5 linked regions of the Halorarum salinum genome follow. Each later gene encodes a partner of the first gene's protein in a complex. Links are inferred from orthologs where the notes say so. Each region holds a gene or a part of one and is shown in the gene's direction. Other genes may lie near its edges. The genes, in order: HUG12_RS19030, HUG12_RS12465, HUG12_RS14535, HUG12_RS12470 and HUG12_RS13815.

Region 1 (3,115 bases):
CGAGGTCGTGTCCGAGAGCGCACCGACCTTGGTGAGCGGCTTCCCACGCGCCATCAGGTCGGCCAGACCGATCTTCGTGAACTGGCCGAGGACCCGCGAGGGCGACGCCCGTTCGATCGCCGACGCCGGGCGGTACTCCTCGACCGGACTGACCCGGACGACGTCCGCGGTGGGGTACCCCCGGTCGACCGTCCCGACCCGGCGTTCCTCCCCGTCGTGGCGGACCGAGAGCGGGTCGCCCCGGTGTTCGGTCTCCTTGGTCCCGGACGCGCCGAACACGTGGTTCGACGTGGCGAAGTACCGCGATCCGTCCCCGTCGTAGAGGGCCGGCGTCAGCGTCCCGAACGAGTCCTCGCTGAGACAGACGACGCCGCCGGGGACGTCGCCGTCGTCCAGTTCCGACACCTGATACGCGTCCGAGAGGTCCGTTTCACCCCCGGGTTTCGGGGGGATGGGGTCGACGACGTTCAGGTCGAGGCGGACGTCGCCGGTCAGGTCCTCGAGCGTCTCCAGGACGCTCTCGTCGGTCGAGTCGACCGAGATCGTCGCCGCCGAATCCGCGAACGTCCCGGGGACGACGAACGACCCGACGAGCGGCGCGAGGCCCGCCGCGAGCACCCTCTCCTGTACCTCGAACGCGAGCTGGAGGCTCTCGTACCACTCGATCGGCACCTCCTTGGTCCGCGGTTCGAGCGCGTCGGCGTCCGGCTCCGGCCTGGCCAGCGCGTACGTGATGGTCTCGGTCTCCCCGGACGAGACGTACTCGGCGCCGAACCCCAAGACGAGGGCCGCGCTCGTCCCGAGGGCCGTCCCCGCCCTGAGCAGTTCTCGTCGCCGCGCGTGGGTCACTTCGTCGTCGGTACCTTCTGAGTCGCCGGCGTCAGGGCGCTCTTCGGTCGTCACTCGGTTAATCATTGGACGCCGGGGTTAATTTGCTTATCCCGACGTTCGCAGGGCGAGCGGCCGGGAATCGAACCTGTTCGAGCGGAAACCGGTTCGGGGGCCGACGGGTCGTCCGGCGCCGGCCCGGGCGAACCCCGGCACTGGTCGTTCGCGTCGCCGACCGATCGACTCGTCGCTCGCCGGTCGATCGTAACAGAAAGCGCCCGGAGCGGGATTTGAACCCGCGTCACGACCGTGACAGGGTCGTATGATGGGCCACTACACCATCCGGGCTTGCTGCAATCCTGAGTATCGGAGGTACGTAATTAAGGCTTGTTATCCATCGTCGCCGTGTCCCCCGATACCGTGCGTCGCAACCTTCAAGGACGACGCCCCCGTTGGCCGATCCGTGTACCTGCGGTCCGACTAGCGTTGCGTCCCGAGCGAACTTGACAAGCGTTAAATGTCTGAGCCGTATATACCGCCGTAGTATCTCGTGACAACTTCTCCCCAGCGGCACAGGCCGACGCCCAACGCGAGCACCACCGAGACATGGTAAACGTAAGTGAACACGACCTGGTTCCGGACCACAGCGTCCTCGACGACCCCGAGCGCGTCGAGGAGGTCCTCGAGGAGTACAACGTCAAGAAAACCGACCTGCCCAAGATCACGCGGACGGACCCGGCGCTGCCCGACGAGGCCGAGATCGGGGACGTCGTCCGCATCGAACGGGACTCCCGCACCACCGATCACGCCGTCATTTACCGGCTGGTGGTAGAGTGAACCGAGCGACCAGACGGGAGGTCTCCCGGGAGTACTTCTCCCAGGAGCGGCTGGCGGCCCACCACTTCCGGTCGTTCAACAACTTCCTCTCGCGTGGCATGCAGCGCGTCGTCGACGAGAAGGAGACCATCGACACGGACATCGGCGACAAGGAGGGCCAGGAGCCGGTGTTCGTCGAACTCGGCGACGTGCGCATCACGACTCCGCGCGTCCGCGAGGCCGACGGCTCCGAGGAGCTGCTCTACCCGCAGGAGGCGCGGCTCCGCAACATCACCTACTCCGCGCCGGTGTTCATGGAGATGAAGATCATCCGCGGGGGCGAGGAGGAGCCCGAGACGGTCGTCGACCAGACCGAGACGAAGGTCGGCCGGATGCCGATCATGGTCGGCTCCGAGCGGTGTAACATCTCGGGCTTCTCCGACGAGGAGCTCGTCGAGATCGGCGAGGACCCCGTCGACCCCGGCGGCTACTTCATCGTCAACGGCTCCGAGCGCGTGCTGATGACCTCGGAGGACCTCGCGCCCAACAAGATCCTCGCCGAGTACGACTCGAAGTACGGCGACGAGATCCAGGTGGCGAAGACGTTCTCCCAGCGTCGCGGCTACCGCGCGCTCGTGCTGTGCGAGCGCAACCGGGAGGGGATCCTCGAGGTGTCGTTCCCCTCCGTGTCGGGGTCGGTGAACTTCGTCACGCTCGTCCGGGCGCTCGGGCTCGAGTCCGACGAGGAGATCGTCCACCGCGTCTCCGACGACCCGGAGATCGTGAAGTACATGCTGGAGAACCTGGAGGAGGCCGAGGTCCAGACCGAGGAGGGGGCGATCGAGACCCTCGGCGAGCGCGTCGCCTCGGGCCAGGGGAAGAACTACCAGCTCAAGCGGGCGAACTACGTCATCGACCGCTACCTCCTCCCGCACCTCCACGAGGAGGGCATCGAGGACGAGGAGACCCGCAGCAACAAGGCGTTCTACCTCTGTCGCATGGCCGAGGCCTGCTTCGAACTCGCGCTCGGCCGCCGCGAGTCCGACGACAAGGACCACTACGCCAACAAGCGCCTCAAGGTCTCGGGCGACCTGATGACGGACCTGTTCCGGACGGCGCTCAACAAGCTGTCGCGGGACGTGAAGTACCAGCTCGAGCGCGCGAACATGCGGAACCGGCAGCTCACCGTCAACACGGTGGTCCGCTCCGACGTGCTCACCGAACGGCTCGAACACCCGATCGCCACGGGGAACTGGGTCGGCGGCCGCTCGGGCGTCTCCCAGCTCGTCGACCGGACGGACTACATGGGCGTGTTGTCGCACCTGCGAAGGCTCCGCTCGCCGCTCAGCCGGTCCCAGCCCCACTTCGAGGCGCGCGACCTGCACGCGACCCAGTGGGGTCGCATCTGCCCGTCGGAGACCCCCGAGGGTCCCAACTGCGGGCTCGTGAAGAACTTCGCGCAGGCGATGGA
Region 2 (3,087 bases), 1.2 Mb from region 1 along the record:
TCGCCGCGCCGTCGACGGGTGGGACCGAAAGCCGTTTAACCGGGGATGCGGTACGACGGAGTGCCAGCAGGGATAGCCAAGTCAGGCCAACGGCGCAGCGTTCAGGGCGCTGTCCTGTAGAGGTCCGCAGGTTCAAATCCTGCTCCCTGCACTGTCACTCCGATTCTCTCGCGGCTCCGACGTGGGACCGTCGCTCCGGGACGGAGTCGACCCCCCGCGGAGCCACCACACTCCACTACGGAGGTTCACTATGAGTAGTAGCAAGACCAATCCGAGACTTCAGAACCTCATCGCCGAACTGAAGTCGGTCGCGCGCTCGTCCGACGCAGCCGTCTGGCAGGACGTCGCCGACCGGCTCGAAAAGCCGCGGCGCACGCACGCGGAGGTCAACCTCGGCCGCATCGAGCGGTACGCGAACGAGGACGAGACCGTCGTCGTGCCGGGCAAGGTGCTCGGCTCGGGCGTGCTCCGCAAGGACGTCACCGTCGCCGCCGTCGACTTCTCCGGCACCGCCGAGACGAAGATCGACCAGGCCGGCCGGGCGATGACGCTAGAGGAAGCGCTGTCGAACAACCCCAGCGGATCCGACGTACGGGTGATCCGATAATGAGCCTCGCCGAGTTCGACGCCGACGTCGTCGTCGACGCGCGGGACTGCATCATGGGTCGGGTCGCCTCCGAGGTCGCCCAGCGCGCGCTCGCCGGCGAGCGCGTCGCCGTGGTGAACGCCGAGCGGGCGGTCATCACCGGCAACACGGAGGCCACGATGGAGACGTACCGCAAGCGCGCGGAGATCGGCTCCGATCGCGGCCCGAACTACCCGAAGCGGCCGGACCGCATCTTCAAGCGGTCCATCCGCGGGATGGTCCCGTACAAGAAGCCGCGCGGCCGCGAGGCGTTCGAGAACGTCCGCGTGTACGTGGGCAACCCCTTCGAGAAGGGGGCGGCGACCGTGTCGCCCCGCGGCGACGGCGAGGCCGTCGAGGCCGAGATCCTGGAGGGGACCTCGCTGGACCGCCTGTCGAACATCAAGTTCACGACCCTCGGTGAGATCTCCGAGGCACTTGGAGCCAAGGTCACATGGTAACGAACACGTCAGGGAAGAAGAAGACGGCCGTCGCCCGCGCCACGGTGCGCGAGGGCGAGGGTCGCGTCCGCATCGACTCCGAGCCAGTCGAGCTCGCCGAGCCGGAGCAGTCCCGCCTCAAGATGCTGGAGCCGTTCCGCATCGCGGGCGAGGACCTCCGATCGCGAGTCGACATCGACGTAACCGTCAACGGCGGCGGCTACGCCGGGCAGGCCGACGCCGCCCGCACCGCCATCGCGCGGGGGCTCGTCGAGTTCCTCAACGACGCCGAACTCCGCGACGCGTTCATGGAGTTCGACCGCTCGCTGCTCGTGAACGACTCGCGACAGTCCGAGCCGAAGAAGTGGGGCGGGCCCGGCGCGCGTGCCCGCTACCAGAAGTCGTACCGCTGAGGTGGTCCAGCCATGATGATTCCAGTCCGGTGTTTCACGTGCGGCACGGTCATCGGTGAACACTGGGAGGAGTTCAAGGCCCGCGCCCGCGAGGGCGAGGAGGACCCCGGCGAGGTGCTCGACGACCTCGGGGTCGACCGGCACTGCTGCCGCCGGATGATGATCTCGCACACCGACCTGGTGGACGTCGTCTCCCCCTACCAATGAGCGGGAACAGCCCGATCACCCGGTACAACCGGTACGAGAAGGCCCGCATCCTCGGGGCGCGCGCCCTGCAGCTCGCGTACGGCGCGCCGGTGCTCATCGAGAGCGACCAGTCCGAGCCGATCCTCATTGCGGCCGAGGAGTACGACGCGGGGGTCCTGCCGTTCACGGTCAGGCGGGAGGGGAAATGACGCTGATCGCCTCGGTGTCGCTCCGGCGCGTGCTCGACTCGCGGGGGAACCCGACCGTCGAGGCCGACGTGCTCACCGAGTCGGGCGGCTTCGGCCGCGCGGCGGCGCCGTCCGGGGCGAGCACCGGCGAGTACGAGGCGATCGAACTCCCGCCCGGGGAGGCGATCGCCGCGGCCCGCCAGCACGCGGTCCCCCGGCTCGTGGACTCGGTCCACGCCGGCAACCAGCGCGACGTGGACGCCGCCCTGCACGGCGCCGACGGCACCGACGACTTCTCCGAGATCGGCGCCAACAGCGCCGTCGCCGTCTCGATGGCGGCCGCGAAGGCGGGCGCCGACGTGCTCGGCGCCCCGCTGTTCCAGCACCTCGGGGGGACGTTCCGCGACGCCGACCGCTCGTTCCCGGTCCCGCTCGGCAACGTCGTCGGCGGCGGCGAGCACGCCAAGGAGGCGACCCACATCCAGGAGTTCCTCGCCGCGCCGGTCGGCGCGCCGTCGGTCTCCGAGGCCGCCTTCGCGAACGCCGCCGTCCACGAGGCCGTGGGCGACCTGCTCGACGAGCGGGGCGTCCCGGCCGGCAAGGGCGACGAGGGCGCCTGGGCGCCCGGGATCGACGACGCCGAGGCGTTCGAACTCGTCGAGGAGGCGACCGACCGCGTCGCCGACGAGGTGGGCTTCGAGGTCCGCTTCGGGCTCGACGTGGCCGCCTCGGAGCTGTGGGACGCCGACGCCGGCGTCTACCGCTACGGCGACCGCGAGCGGACGCCCGACGAGCAGATCGACTACGTCGCCGACCTCGTCGACGAGTACGACCTCGCCTACGTCGAGGACCCGCTGGAGGAGGACGACTTCGACGGCTTCGCGGAGCTGACCGAACGGGTGGGCGACCGCACGCTGATCTGTGGCGACGACCTGTTCGTCACCAACGTCGAGCGGCTGGAGCGCGGCATCGACGTCGGCGCGGGCAACAGCATCCTGATCAAGCCGAACCAGATCGGGACGCTGTCGGACGCGTTCGACGCCGTCGAACTGGCCCAGCGGAACGGGCTGGACGCCGTCGTCTCCCACCGCTCGGGCGAGACCGAGGATACGACCATCGCACACCTCGCCGTCGCCACGGACGTCCCGTTCATCAAGACGGGGGCCGTGGGCGGCGAGCGAACCGCCAAGCTGAACGAACTCATCCGCATCGCGGAGGAGGCAGTATGAGCGAAA
Region 3 (2,913 bases), 870 kb from region 1 along the record:
TCCACCGGGATGGGAACCCTCTTGCGGCAGGGTGATCCATCCGACCACATGGAGCGAATCCGGCTACACAACACCGTCTTCGAGGGGATGAACGACGTCTACCTCCTCGACGGCGAGGAGACGGTCCTCGTGGATTCGGGCGTCGCCCTCCCCGAGGTGCGCGCCGACCTCGAGGACGGCCTCTCCGAGCACGGCGTCGCGCTCGCGGACGTCGACAGGCTGTTTCTCACGCACTGGCACCACGACCACGCGGGACTCGCGGGCGAGATCCAGGCGGCGTCCGGCGCGACCGTCCACGTCCACGAGGCCGACGCCCCGCTCGTCTCGGGCGGGGAGGACGTCCTGGCGGCGAACCGCGAGCAGCAGCGGGAGGCGTTCGAGGCGTGGGCCATCCCGGACGGCCCGCGGGAGGAACTGGCAGCCACTCTGGACGGCCAGTCCGACGTCCTGGGCGAACCCGTGGACGTCACCCCGTTCTCCGACGCCGACGCGTTCGCCGTGAACGGGCGGACGCTCGAGGCGGTCCATCTCCCCGGCCACGCCGCCGGCCTCACGGCGTTCGCCGACGGGGACGCCGGCGAGGCGTTCGTGGGCGACGTCATCCTCCCGAAGTACACGCCGAACGTCGGCGGGGCCGACGTCCGCGTCGACGGCGCGCTCGGCCTGTACGTCGACAGCCTCGTCGAGGTGATCGAGCGGGACTGGGACGTCGTCTGGCCGGGCCACCGCGACCGCATCGACGACCCGGCGGGTCGCGCGGCGACCATCCTCCGACACCACCGCGACCGGACGCGGAACGTCGTCGGCGTCCTCGAACGCCGGGGGGCGAGCACGCCCTGGAAGGTGAGCGCGGACCTGTTCGGATCGCTCTCGGGCGTCCACATCCTGCACGGTCCGGGAGAGGCGTACGCCCACCTGGACCACCTCGCGGGGGCCGGGGTCGTCGAGCGCGACGGGCGCGAGTACCGACTCGTCGAGTCGGACCCGGACGTGGACGCGCTGTTCCCGGACGTGGGCATCGAGCGCGTCGTCGAGTTCGAGGCGTCGGGAACACAACACTAAAACGCGCCCTCGGCCAACCAGTGGCCATGGAACTCCGCGTGCTGGACAAGACGGACGAGGAACTCCGCATCGAGGTCGCGGACGAGGACCACACGTTCATGAACGTCCTCAAGGGCGCGCTGCTCGAGTCCGACGACGTCGGGGCGGCGACCTACGACATGAACCCCGAGCAGTCGGGCGGGCAGACCGAGCCGATCCTCTCGATCAAGACCGAGGACGGCGTCGACCCGCTCGACGCGCTGGAGGAGGCCGCGAACTCCGTCAGCGACCGGATGGGGACGCTGTACGGCGAGATCGAGGACGCGTTCGCGTCGGCGGCCTGAGGAACGGCGGGTCTCGCGTCTCTACGTCCCGGCTTCGTACTTCTCACCGGCCTCCACTGCCACGTCGAGCCAGTTCTCCGTCGGAACGAGCGGGCACTCGTACGCCTCCGAGTACGCGCAGTAGGGGCTGTACGCCCCGTTGAAGTCGAGCACCCAGTCGCCGTCGGCCGTCCGGTCGGCGGGGTCCTCGAGGTCGAGGTACCGCCCGGCCGGGTACGTCCCCTCGCCGCTCGTCGCGTCGCGGAACGGGACCCACAACCGGCGTTCGTCGCCGGGCGATCGGTACGCCTGGAGCGTCACCGCCCCGCCGTCCAGTTCGAACCGGAACTCGCCGACGTTCCGGTAGCGTCGCTCCCCGTTCTGGGTCGTCTCGACGGTGATCTCCCCGGGGTCGTCGTGCTCGTGCAGGGGAGCCTCGACGCGGTAGGCCGGATCCGGGTCGAAGTACGGGAGCCCCTCGAACCCCGCCCGCCGATCGCTCGGGATCGGCGACTGCGGGTGTTCCGCGAGGAACTCGTCCTTCCGTCGTCGGTGCTCGCGGACCGCCTCGACGTAGTCGGCGTCGTCGCTCACGCGTCCGTCTACGCACGGCTGCGGCATGAAGGTGGGTCGTGAGTGTCCCGGCGATACACGACTGTCGAGCGGTGGCTCCGGGCGACTCCGGCGGGCGGATGGCGACCCTACAGCCGAATGGGGAGTCCGTGCTCGTGGAGGTACGCCTTCGTCTCGTCGATGGCGTACTCGTCGAAGTGGAAGATGGAGGCCGCCAGGGCCGCGTCGGCGCCGGCGTCCGTGAACACCTCGTACATGTCCTCGGGCCCGCCACACCCGGAGGAGGCGATCACCGGCGTCGAGACGGCGTCACAGACCGCCTTCGTGAGGGGAACGTCGTAGCCCTCCTCGGTGCCGTCGGCGTCGATGGAGTTGACGAACAGCTCGCCCGCGCCGCGCTCCTCCGCCTCGACGGCCCACTCGACCGCGTCGAGGCCGGTTCCCTCGCGGCCGCCCTTGACGGTGCACTCGAACCAGCACGACTCGCCGTCGACCTCGACGTAGTGTTCGCCCCGCTCGTCGAAGCGGCGCTTCGAGTCGACCGAGATGACGATGCACTGGCTCCCGAACGACTCGGCGCCCTTCGTGATCAGCTCCGGGTTCGCGATCGCGCCGGAGTTGATCGAGACCTTGTCCGCGCCGGCCCGGAGTGTCTCCCTGACGTCCTCGCGGGTCCTGATCCCGCCGCCGACGGTGAGCGGGATGAACACCTCGTCGGCGACCGCAGAGACGGTGTCCAACATCGTCTCGCGCCCCTCCGCGGAGGCGGTGATGTCCAGAAAGACGAACTCGTCGGCCCCGGCCTCGTTGTACTTGCTCGCCAGTTCGACGGGGTCGCCGGTGTAGCGGAGGTTCTCGAAGTTGACCCCCGTGTAGACGGCGGCGTTCCCGTCCCCGTCGAGGTCGACGTCGATGCAGGGGATGACTCGTTTGGTCAGTGGCATGTCGGGTACGGACTCCGTTCCGGGACGCAGTC
Region 4 (3,152 bases), 1.2 Mb from region 1 along the record:
CCGGCTCGAAAAGCCGCGGCGCACGCACGCGGAGGTCAACCTCGGCCGCATCGAGCGGTACGCGAACGAGGACGAGACCGTCGTCGTGCCGGGCAAGGTGCTCGGCTCGGGCGTGCTCCGCAAGGACGTCACCGTCGCCGCCGTCGACTTCTCCGGCACCGCCGAGACGAAGATCGACCAGGCCGGCCGGGCGATGACGCTAGAGGAAGCGCTGTCGAACAACCCCAGCGGATCCGACGTACGGGTGATCCGATAATGAGCCTCGCCGAGTTCGACGCCGACGTCGTCGTCGACGCGCGGGACTGCATCATGGGTCGGGTCGCCTCCGAGGTCGCCCAGCGCGCGCTCGCCGGCGAGCGCGTCGCCGTGGTGAACGCCGAGCGGGCGGTCATCACCGGCAACACGGAGGCCACGATGGAGACGTACCGCAAGCGCGCGGAGATCGGCTCCGATCGCGGCCCGAACTACCCGAAGCGGCCGGACCGCATCTTCAAGCGGTCCATCCGCGGGATGGTCCCGTACAAGAAGCCGCGCGGCCGCGAGGCGTTCGAGAACGTCCGCGTGTACGTGGGCAACCCCTTCGAGAAGGGGGCGGCGACCGTGTCGCCCCGCGGCGACGGCGAGGCCGTCGAGGCCGAGATCCTGGAGGGGACCTCGCTGGACCGCCTGTCGAACATCAAGTTCACGACCCTCGGTGAGATCTCCGAGGCACTTGGAGCCAAGGTCACATGGTAACGAACACGTCAGGGAAGAAGAAGACGGCCGTCGCCCGCGCCACGGTGCGCGAGGGCGAGGGTCGCGTCCGCATCGACTCCGAGCCAGTCGAGCTCGCCGAGCCGGAGCAGTCCCGCCTCAAGATGCTGGAGCCGTTCCGCATCGCGGGCGAGGACCTCCGATCGCGAGTCGACATCGACGTAACCGTCAACGGCGGCGGCTACGCCGGGCAGGCCGACGCCGCCCGCACCGCCATCGCGCGGGGGCTCGTCGAGTTCCTCAACGACGCCGAACTCCGCGACGCGTTCATGGAGTTCGACCGCTCGCTGCTCGTGAACGACTCGCGACAGTCCGAGCCGAAGAAGTGGGGCGGGCCCGGCGCGCGTGCCCGCTACCAGAAGTCGTACCGCTGAGGTGGTCCAGCCATGATGATTCCAGTCCGGTGTTTCACGTGCGGCACGGTCATCGGTGAACACTGGGAGGAGTTCAAGGCCCGCGCCCGCGAGGGCGAGGAGGACCCCGGCGAGGTGCTCGACGACCTCGGGGTCGACCGGCACTGCTGCCGCCGGATGATGATCTCGCACACCGACCTGGTGGACGTCGTCTCCCCCTACCAATGAGCGGGAACAGCCCGATCACCCGGTACAACCGGTACGAGAAGGCCCGCATCCTCGGGGCGCGCGCCCTGCAGCTCGCGTACGGCGCGCCGGTGCTCATCGAGAGCGACCAGTCCGAGCCGATCCTCATTGCGGCCGAGGAGTACGACGCGGGGGTCCTGCCGTTCACGGTCAGGCGGGAGGGGAAATGACGCTGATCGCCTCGGTGTCGCTCCGGCGCGTGCTCGACTCGCGGGGGAACCCGACCGTCGAGGCCGACGTGCTCACCGAGTCGGGCGGCTTCGGCCGCGCGGCGGCGCCGTCCGGGGCGAGCACCGGCGAGTACGAGGCGATCGAACTCCCGCCCGGGGAGGCGATCGCCGCGGCCCGCCAGCACGCGGTCCCCCGGCTCGTGGACTCGGTCCACGCCGGCAACCAGCGCGACGTGGACGCCGCCCTGCACGGCGCCGACGGCACCGACGACTTCTCCGAGATCGGCGCCAACAGCGCCGTCGCCGTCTCGATGGCGGCCGCGAAGGCGGGCGCCGACGTGCTCGGCGCCCCGCTGTTCCAGCACCTCGGGGGGACGTTCCGCGACGCCGACCGCTCGTTCCCGGTCCCGCTCGGCAACGTCGTCGGCGGCGGCGAGCACGCCAAGGAGGCGACCCACATCCAGGAGTTCCTCGCCGCGCCGGTCGGCGCGCCGTCGGTCTCCGAGGCCGCCTTCGCGAACGCCGCCGTCCACGAGGCCGTGGGCGACCTGCTCGACGAGCGGGGCGTCCCGGCCGGCAAGGGCGACGAGGGCGCCTGGGCGCCCGGGATCGACGACGCCGAGGCGTTCGAACTCGTCGAGGAGGCGACCGACCGCGTCGCCGACGAGGTGGGCTTCGAGGTCCGCTTCGGGCTCGACGTGGCCGCCTCGGAGCTGTGGGACGCCGACGCCGGCGTCTACCGCTACGGCGACCGCGAGCGGACGCCCGACGAGCAGATCGACTACGTCGCCGACCTCGTCGACGAGTACGACCTCGCCTACGTCGAGGACCCGCTGGAGGAGGACGACTTCGACGGCTTCGCGGAGCTGACCGAACGGGTGGGCGACCGCACGCTGATCTGTGGCGACGACCTGTTCGTCACCAACGTCGAGCGGCTGGAGCGCGGCATCGACGTCGGCGCGGGCAACAGCATCCTGATCAAGCCGAACCAGATCGGGACGCTGTCGGACGCGTTCGACGCCGTCGAACTGGCCCAGCGGAACGGGCTGGACGCCGTCGTCTCCCACCGCTCGGGCGAGACCGAGGATACGACCATCGCACACCTCGCCGTCGCCACGGACGTCCCGTTCATCAAGACGGGGGCCGTGGGCGGCGAGCGAACCGCCAAGCTGAACGAACTCATCCGCATCGCGGAGGAGGCAGTATGAGCGAAAGCGAAAACGACACAGACGAGGCGCCGGCCGAGGAGGAGGTCGAGGAGACCGAGCCCGCGGCCGAGGAGGCGCCCCAGACTGACGCACAGCCGGACGAGGCGGCCGAGTCCGCCGACTCCGAGGGAGCCGCGGGGGCCGAGGACGAGGCCGAGGAGGCCGCGTCCCCCTTCGACGAGGACGTCATGCCCGACGAGGAGGCCGACCTCCTCATCCCGGTCGAGGACTACCTCTCTGCCGGCGTCCACATCGGCACCCAGCAGAAGACGAAGGACATGGAGCGGTTCATCCACCGCGTCCGCGACGACGGCCTCTACGTGCTCGACGTGAGCCAGACGGACGGCCGGATCCGGACCGCGGCGGACTTCCTCGCCAACTACGACCCCGAGCAGGTGCTCGTCACCTCCTCGCGGCAGTAC
Region 5 (2,981 bases), 980 kb from region 1 along the record:
CCCATACCCACATCGGCGACTCCATCGCGAAGGAGGCCGGCGGCGGCCTGTCGCTCGACGAACTCGTCGCGCCGCCCGACGGGCTCAAACACCGGTTGCTCCGGGACGCGACCCGCGAGGAGACCGTCGGGGCCATGCGGCGCTCGCTGCGGTTCATGGCCGAGACGGGGACCGTCGCGCACGTCGAGTTCCGTGAGGGCGGCGTCGAGGGGGTGGAGGCCATCCGGGAGGCGGGCGCCGACATCCCCGTCGAGAGCGTCGTCCTCGGGCGGGGGTCCGTGGCCGCGATGGAGCACCCGGACGCGGACGGGTTCGGCGCCAGCGGCGCGCGCGACGGCGACTTCGACGCCGAGCGGAACGCGACCCGGCGTGAGGGGAAGCTGTTCGGCATCCACGCGGGCGAGCGCGACGCCGACGACGTGAACGCCGCGATGGACCTCGACCCCGACCACCTCGTCCACATGGTCCACCCCGAACCAGTCCACCTCGACAGGCTGGCGGACGCGGGGACGCCGGTCGTCGTCTGCCCGCGCTCGAACCTCGTCACCGGCGTCGGCGTCCCGCCGTTGCGGGAACTGCTCGACCGGACGACGGTCGCGCTCGGCACGGACAACGTGATGTTGAACTCCCCGTCCATGTTCCGCGAGATGGAGTTCGCCGCGAAACTCACCGACGCGACCGCCACCGAGGTGCTCCGGATGGCCACGGTCGACGGGGCGGAACTGGCGGGCCTCGACTGCGGACTCGTGGAGGAGGGACGACCCGCCGAACTCCTGGTGCTCGACGGGGACAGCGACAACCTCGCTGGCGCTCGCGACCCCGTGCGTGCGGTCGTTCGGCGGGCGGACGGAGCCGACGTGAAACGGGTCGTCCGGTGAGGCCGGGCGGGCCGTGACCCGCCGTCGAAGCCGGCCGGCCGTGTTCGGCCGCCGCACGCGGGAACCGAGAACGCACCATTTATAAGTGAACCCGAAGAAAGACCTCGTACGATTATGCCGAGTTCGAACGGACCGCTCCACGGAACACGAGGTAAGCTGTCGAACGACCCCCGGGAGCGGGGCACCTCCCCGCCCCAGCGCGCCATCGCGGAGTTCGAGGAGGGCCAGACGGTCCACCTGACGCTCGACCCCTCCGTCCCCGACGGCCGGTTCCACCCCCGGTTCAACGGCCGGACGGGGACCGTCGTCGGCGAACAGGGGACCGCCTACAAGGTGGAGATAACCGACGGAAGCGTGACCAAGACGCTCATCGCCAAGCCGGCCCACCTCCGCGCCCAGCAGTCCGAGGAATGACGATCTTCAAGGAGAAGCTCGACGAGGAGTACCTCACCGTCTCCCAGGCGAAGGAACTGCTCGCCGACGTCGAGACCGAGCGCGCGGCCGACGAGGACCGCGAGCTCCGCTACGAGCTGGCGCGGGCCATCGAGCACGTGAACCGGTTCGCCGTCCTCGACGCCGAGGAGTCGCTCGAACTCGTCGAGGAGCTCCGGGAACTGGAGAAGGTGGACGAGGCGACCGCCTACAAGATCGCCGATCTGCTGCCGCGCGACCGGACGGAGCTGCGGGCCGTGTACGCCCAGGAGCGGTACGCGCTCTCGGGCGACGAACTCGACGAGATCCTCAACGTCGTCGCGAAGTACGCCTGAACGCGGGCCGCCGCGGCGACCACCTTTTATGCACCTGCCGGCTCTATTCAGGTGTATGACCGACGAGCCGTCGACGGAGAACCCCCCGACAGACGCGGACGCCGCCACGGCCGACGAGACGGCCGGATCGAGGGGCGAGACACGCGAGGCGGTGATACTCGACTTCCTGCCGAACGGCGATCCGGCGGACAACAGGGCGCCCCACCAGAAGCCGGCACTGGCGTACGCGCTCGACACGGACGACTTCCGGCTCTTCCGGCTGCAGATCGTCGACGGCGCCGACGTCTCCATCGGCGACGGGCTCGTCGTCGACCCCGAACCCGACCCGGCCGTCGTGGACCGGATGACCGAGATCGGCTACGACGACCTGACGCGGAACGCGCAGGGCGAACTGGAGTACGCCGTCGAGGAGCTGGTCGAGCGCGAGGAGCGGCGGTTCGTGGACTTCTTCAACGACGCCGGACCCATCTCGCTCCGGCTCCACCAGCTGAACCTCCTCCCGGGCATCGGGAAGAAGCTCAGGAACAACATCCTCGACGAGCGGAAACGGGGGCCGTTCGAGTCGTTCGACGATGTGACCGATCGCGTCTCGGGGCTCCACCACCCGCAGGACGTGCTCGTCGAACGGATCATGGAGGAACTGCGCGACGAGGACCTCAAGTACCGGACGTTCGTCGGCCGGAACGGCGGCGACGGGGGATGACGCGCCCCCGATAGACGGATTTACGGCCGACGACTTCGAAGCGGGGACGATGACCGAGTTCGAGTCCGAGTCCGCCTCCCGGGACCCGGACCGTCTCCGCCGGCGCGCGGGGGTCAGGGGCGACCCGGACAGGGACCAGCACTTCCTCGTCGACGACCGAGTCCTGGACAGGCTCCCCGGCTACCTCCCCGCCGACGCCGACCGCTCGCACGTCCTGGAGATCGGCGGGGGGACCGGCGCGCTGACCGACCGCCTGCTCGACGTGAGCGAGCGCGTGACCGTCGTCGAGCGCGACCCCGAACTCGCGGCGTTCCTGCGGGAGGAGTTCGCCGACGCGGTCGAGGCCGGTCGGCTGGCGGTGATCGAGGGGGACGCGCTCGCCGTGGAGCTTCCGCCGTTCACCGCCTGCGTGTCGAACCTGCCGTACGGCGTCTCCTCGGAGATCGCCTTCCGGCTGCTGCCCGAGGGGCGTCCGCTCGTCCTGATGGTCCAGTTCGAGTTCGGGGAGCGGATGGTGGCCGAGCCCGACACGCCCGAGTACGGTCGGCTCTCGGTGAGCGCGGGCCACTACGCGGACGTGGAACTCGTCGAGACGGTTCCGCGGGAGGCGTTCGACCCCCAGCCGCGCGTCGA

What was found.
Region 2: HUG12_RS19030 (region 1) and HUG12_RS12465 share a complex: the UniProt entries of both Methanocaldococcus jannaschii proteins name them as parts of the RNA polymerase complex. The link is inferred for Halorarum salinum from one-to-one orthologs.
Region 3: HUG12_RS19030 (region 1) and HUG12_RS14535 share a complex: the UniProt entries of both Methanocaldococcus jannaschii proteins name them as parts of the RNA polymerase complex. The link is inferred for Halorarum salinum from one-to-one orthologs.
Region 4: HUG12_RS19030 (region 1) and HUG12_RS12470 share a complex: the UniProt entries of both Methanocaldococcus jannaschii proteins name them as parts of the RNA polymerase complex. The link is inferred for Halorarum salinum from one-to-one orthologs.
Region 5: HUG12_RS19030 (region 1) and HUG12_RS13815 share a complex: the UniProt entries of both Methanocaldococcus jannaschii proteins name them as parts of the RNA polymerase complex. The link is inferred for Halorarum salinum from one-to-one orthologs.

The regions. Positions count from the first base shown.
Region 1 is NZ_CP058579.1:3,761,747-3,764,861, forward strand. Bases 161-3,049 are described here. They hold HUG12_RS19030 (DNA-directed RNA polymerase subunit H), read left to right. Parts: upstream 161-1,434; coding sequence 1,435-1,665; downstream 1,666-3,049. Other genes in these bases: HUG12_RS19020 (hypothetical protein), read right to left, coding at 161-903; HUG12_RS19035 (DNA-directed RNA polymerase subunit B''), read left to right, coding at 1,662-3,049. In the rest of the region: more of HUG12_RS19020, read right to left, coding at 1-160; more of HUG12_RS19035, read left to right, coding at 3,050-3,115. UniProt on the Methanocaldococcus jannaschii protein: DNA-dependent RNA polymerase (RNAP) catalyzes the transcription of DNA into RNA using the four ribonucleoside triphosphates as substrates.
Region 2 is NZ_CP058579.1:2,521,542-2,524,628, forward strand. The notes cover bases 227-3,087. They hold HUG12_RS12465 (DNA-directed RNA polymerase subunit N), read left to right. Parts: upstream 227-1,490; coding sequence 1,491-1,685; downstream 1,686-3,087. Other genes in these bases: HUG12_RS12450 (50S ribosomal protein L18e), read left to right, coding at 251-607; HUG12_RS12455 (50S ribosomal protein L13), read left to right, coding at 607-1,086; HUG12_RS12460 (30S ribosomal protein S9), read left to right, coding at 1,080-1,478; HUG12_RS12470 (DNA-directed RNA polymerase subunit K), read left to right, coding at 1,682-1,873; eno (phosphopyruvate hydratase), read left to right, coding at 1,870-3,081. UniProt on the Methanocaldococcus jannaschii protein: DNA-dependent RNA polymerase (RNAP) catalyzes the transcription of DNA into RNA using the four ribonucleoside triphosphates as substrates.
Region 3 is NZ_CP058579.1:2,894,537-2,897,449, forward strand. What follows is about bases 50-2,736. They hold HUG12_RS14535 (DNA-directed RNA polymerase subunit L), read left to right. Parts: upstream 50-1,088; coding sequence 1,089-1,385; downstream 1,386-2,736. Other genes in these bases: HUG12_RS14530 (MBL fold metallo-hydrolase), read left to right, coding at 50-1,062; HUG12_RS14540 (DUF1684 domain-containing protein), read right to left, coding at 1,407-1,958; hisF (imidazole glycerol phosphate synthase subunit HisF), read right to left, coding at 2,066-2,736. Also shown: more of HUG12_RS14530, read left to right, coding at 49-49; more of hisF, read right to left, coding at 2,737-2,881. UniProt on the Methanocaldococcus jannaschii protein: DNA-dependent RNA polymerase (RNAP) catalyzes the transcription of DNA into RNA using the four ribonucleoside triphosphates as substrates.
Region 4 is NZ_CP058579.1:2,521,893-2,525,044, forward strand. What follows is about bases 1-2,926. They hold HUG12_RS12470 (DNA-directed RNA polymerase subunit K), read left to right. Parts: upstream 1-1,330; coding sequence 1,331-1,522; downstream 1,523-2,926. Other genes in these bases: HUG12_RS12450 (50S ribosomal protein L18e), read left to right, coding at 1-256; HUG12_RS12455 (50S ribosomal protein L13), read left to right, coding at 256-735; HUG12_RS12460 (30S ribosomal protein S9), read left to right, coding at 729-1,127; HUG12_RS12465 (DNA-directed RNA polymerase subunit N), read left to right, coding at 1,140-1,334; eno (phosphopyruvate hydratase), read left to right, coding at 1,519-2,730. Also shown: more of rpsB, read left to right, coding at 2,927-3,152. UniProt on the Methanocaldococcus jannaschii protein: DNA-dependent RNA polymerase (RNAP) catalyzes the transcription of DNA into RNA using the four ribonucleoside triphosphates as substrates.
Region 5 is NZ_CP058579.1:2,782,524-2,785,504, reverse strand. Bases 212-2,966 are described here. They hold HUG12_RS13815 (RNA polymerase Rpb4 family protein), read left to right. Parts: upstream 212-1,288; coding sequence 1,289-1,645; downstream 1,646-2,966. Other genes in these bases: HUG12_RS13805 (16S ribosomal RNA methyltransferase A), read left to right, coding at 2,398-2,966; HUG12_RS13810 (DUF655 domain-containing protein), read left to right, coding at 1,701-2,348; HUG12_RS13820 (50S ribosomal protein L21e), read left to right, coding at 993-1,292; HUG12_RS13825 (amidohydrolase family protein), read left to right, coding at 212-878. In the rest of the region: more of HUG12_RS13825, read left to right, coding at 1-211; more of HUG12_RS13805, read left to right, coding at 2,967-2,981. UniProt on the Methanocaldococcus jannaschii protein: DNA-dependent RNA polymerase (RNAP) catalyzes the transcription of DNA into RNA using the four ribonucleoside triphosphates as substrates. This subunit is less well bound than the others.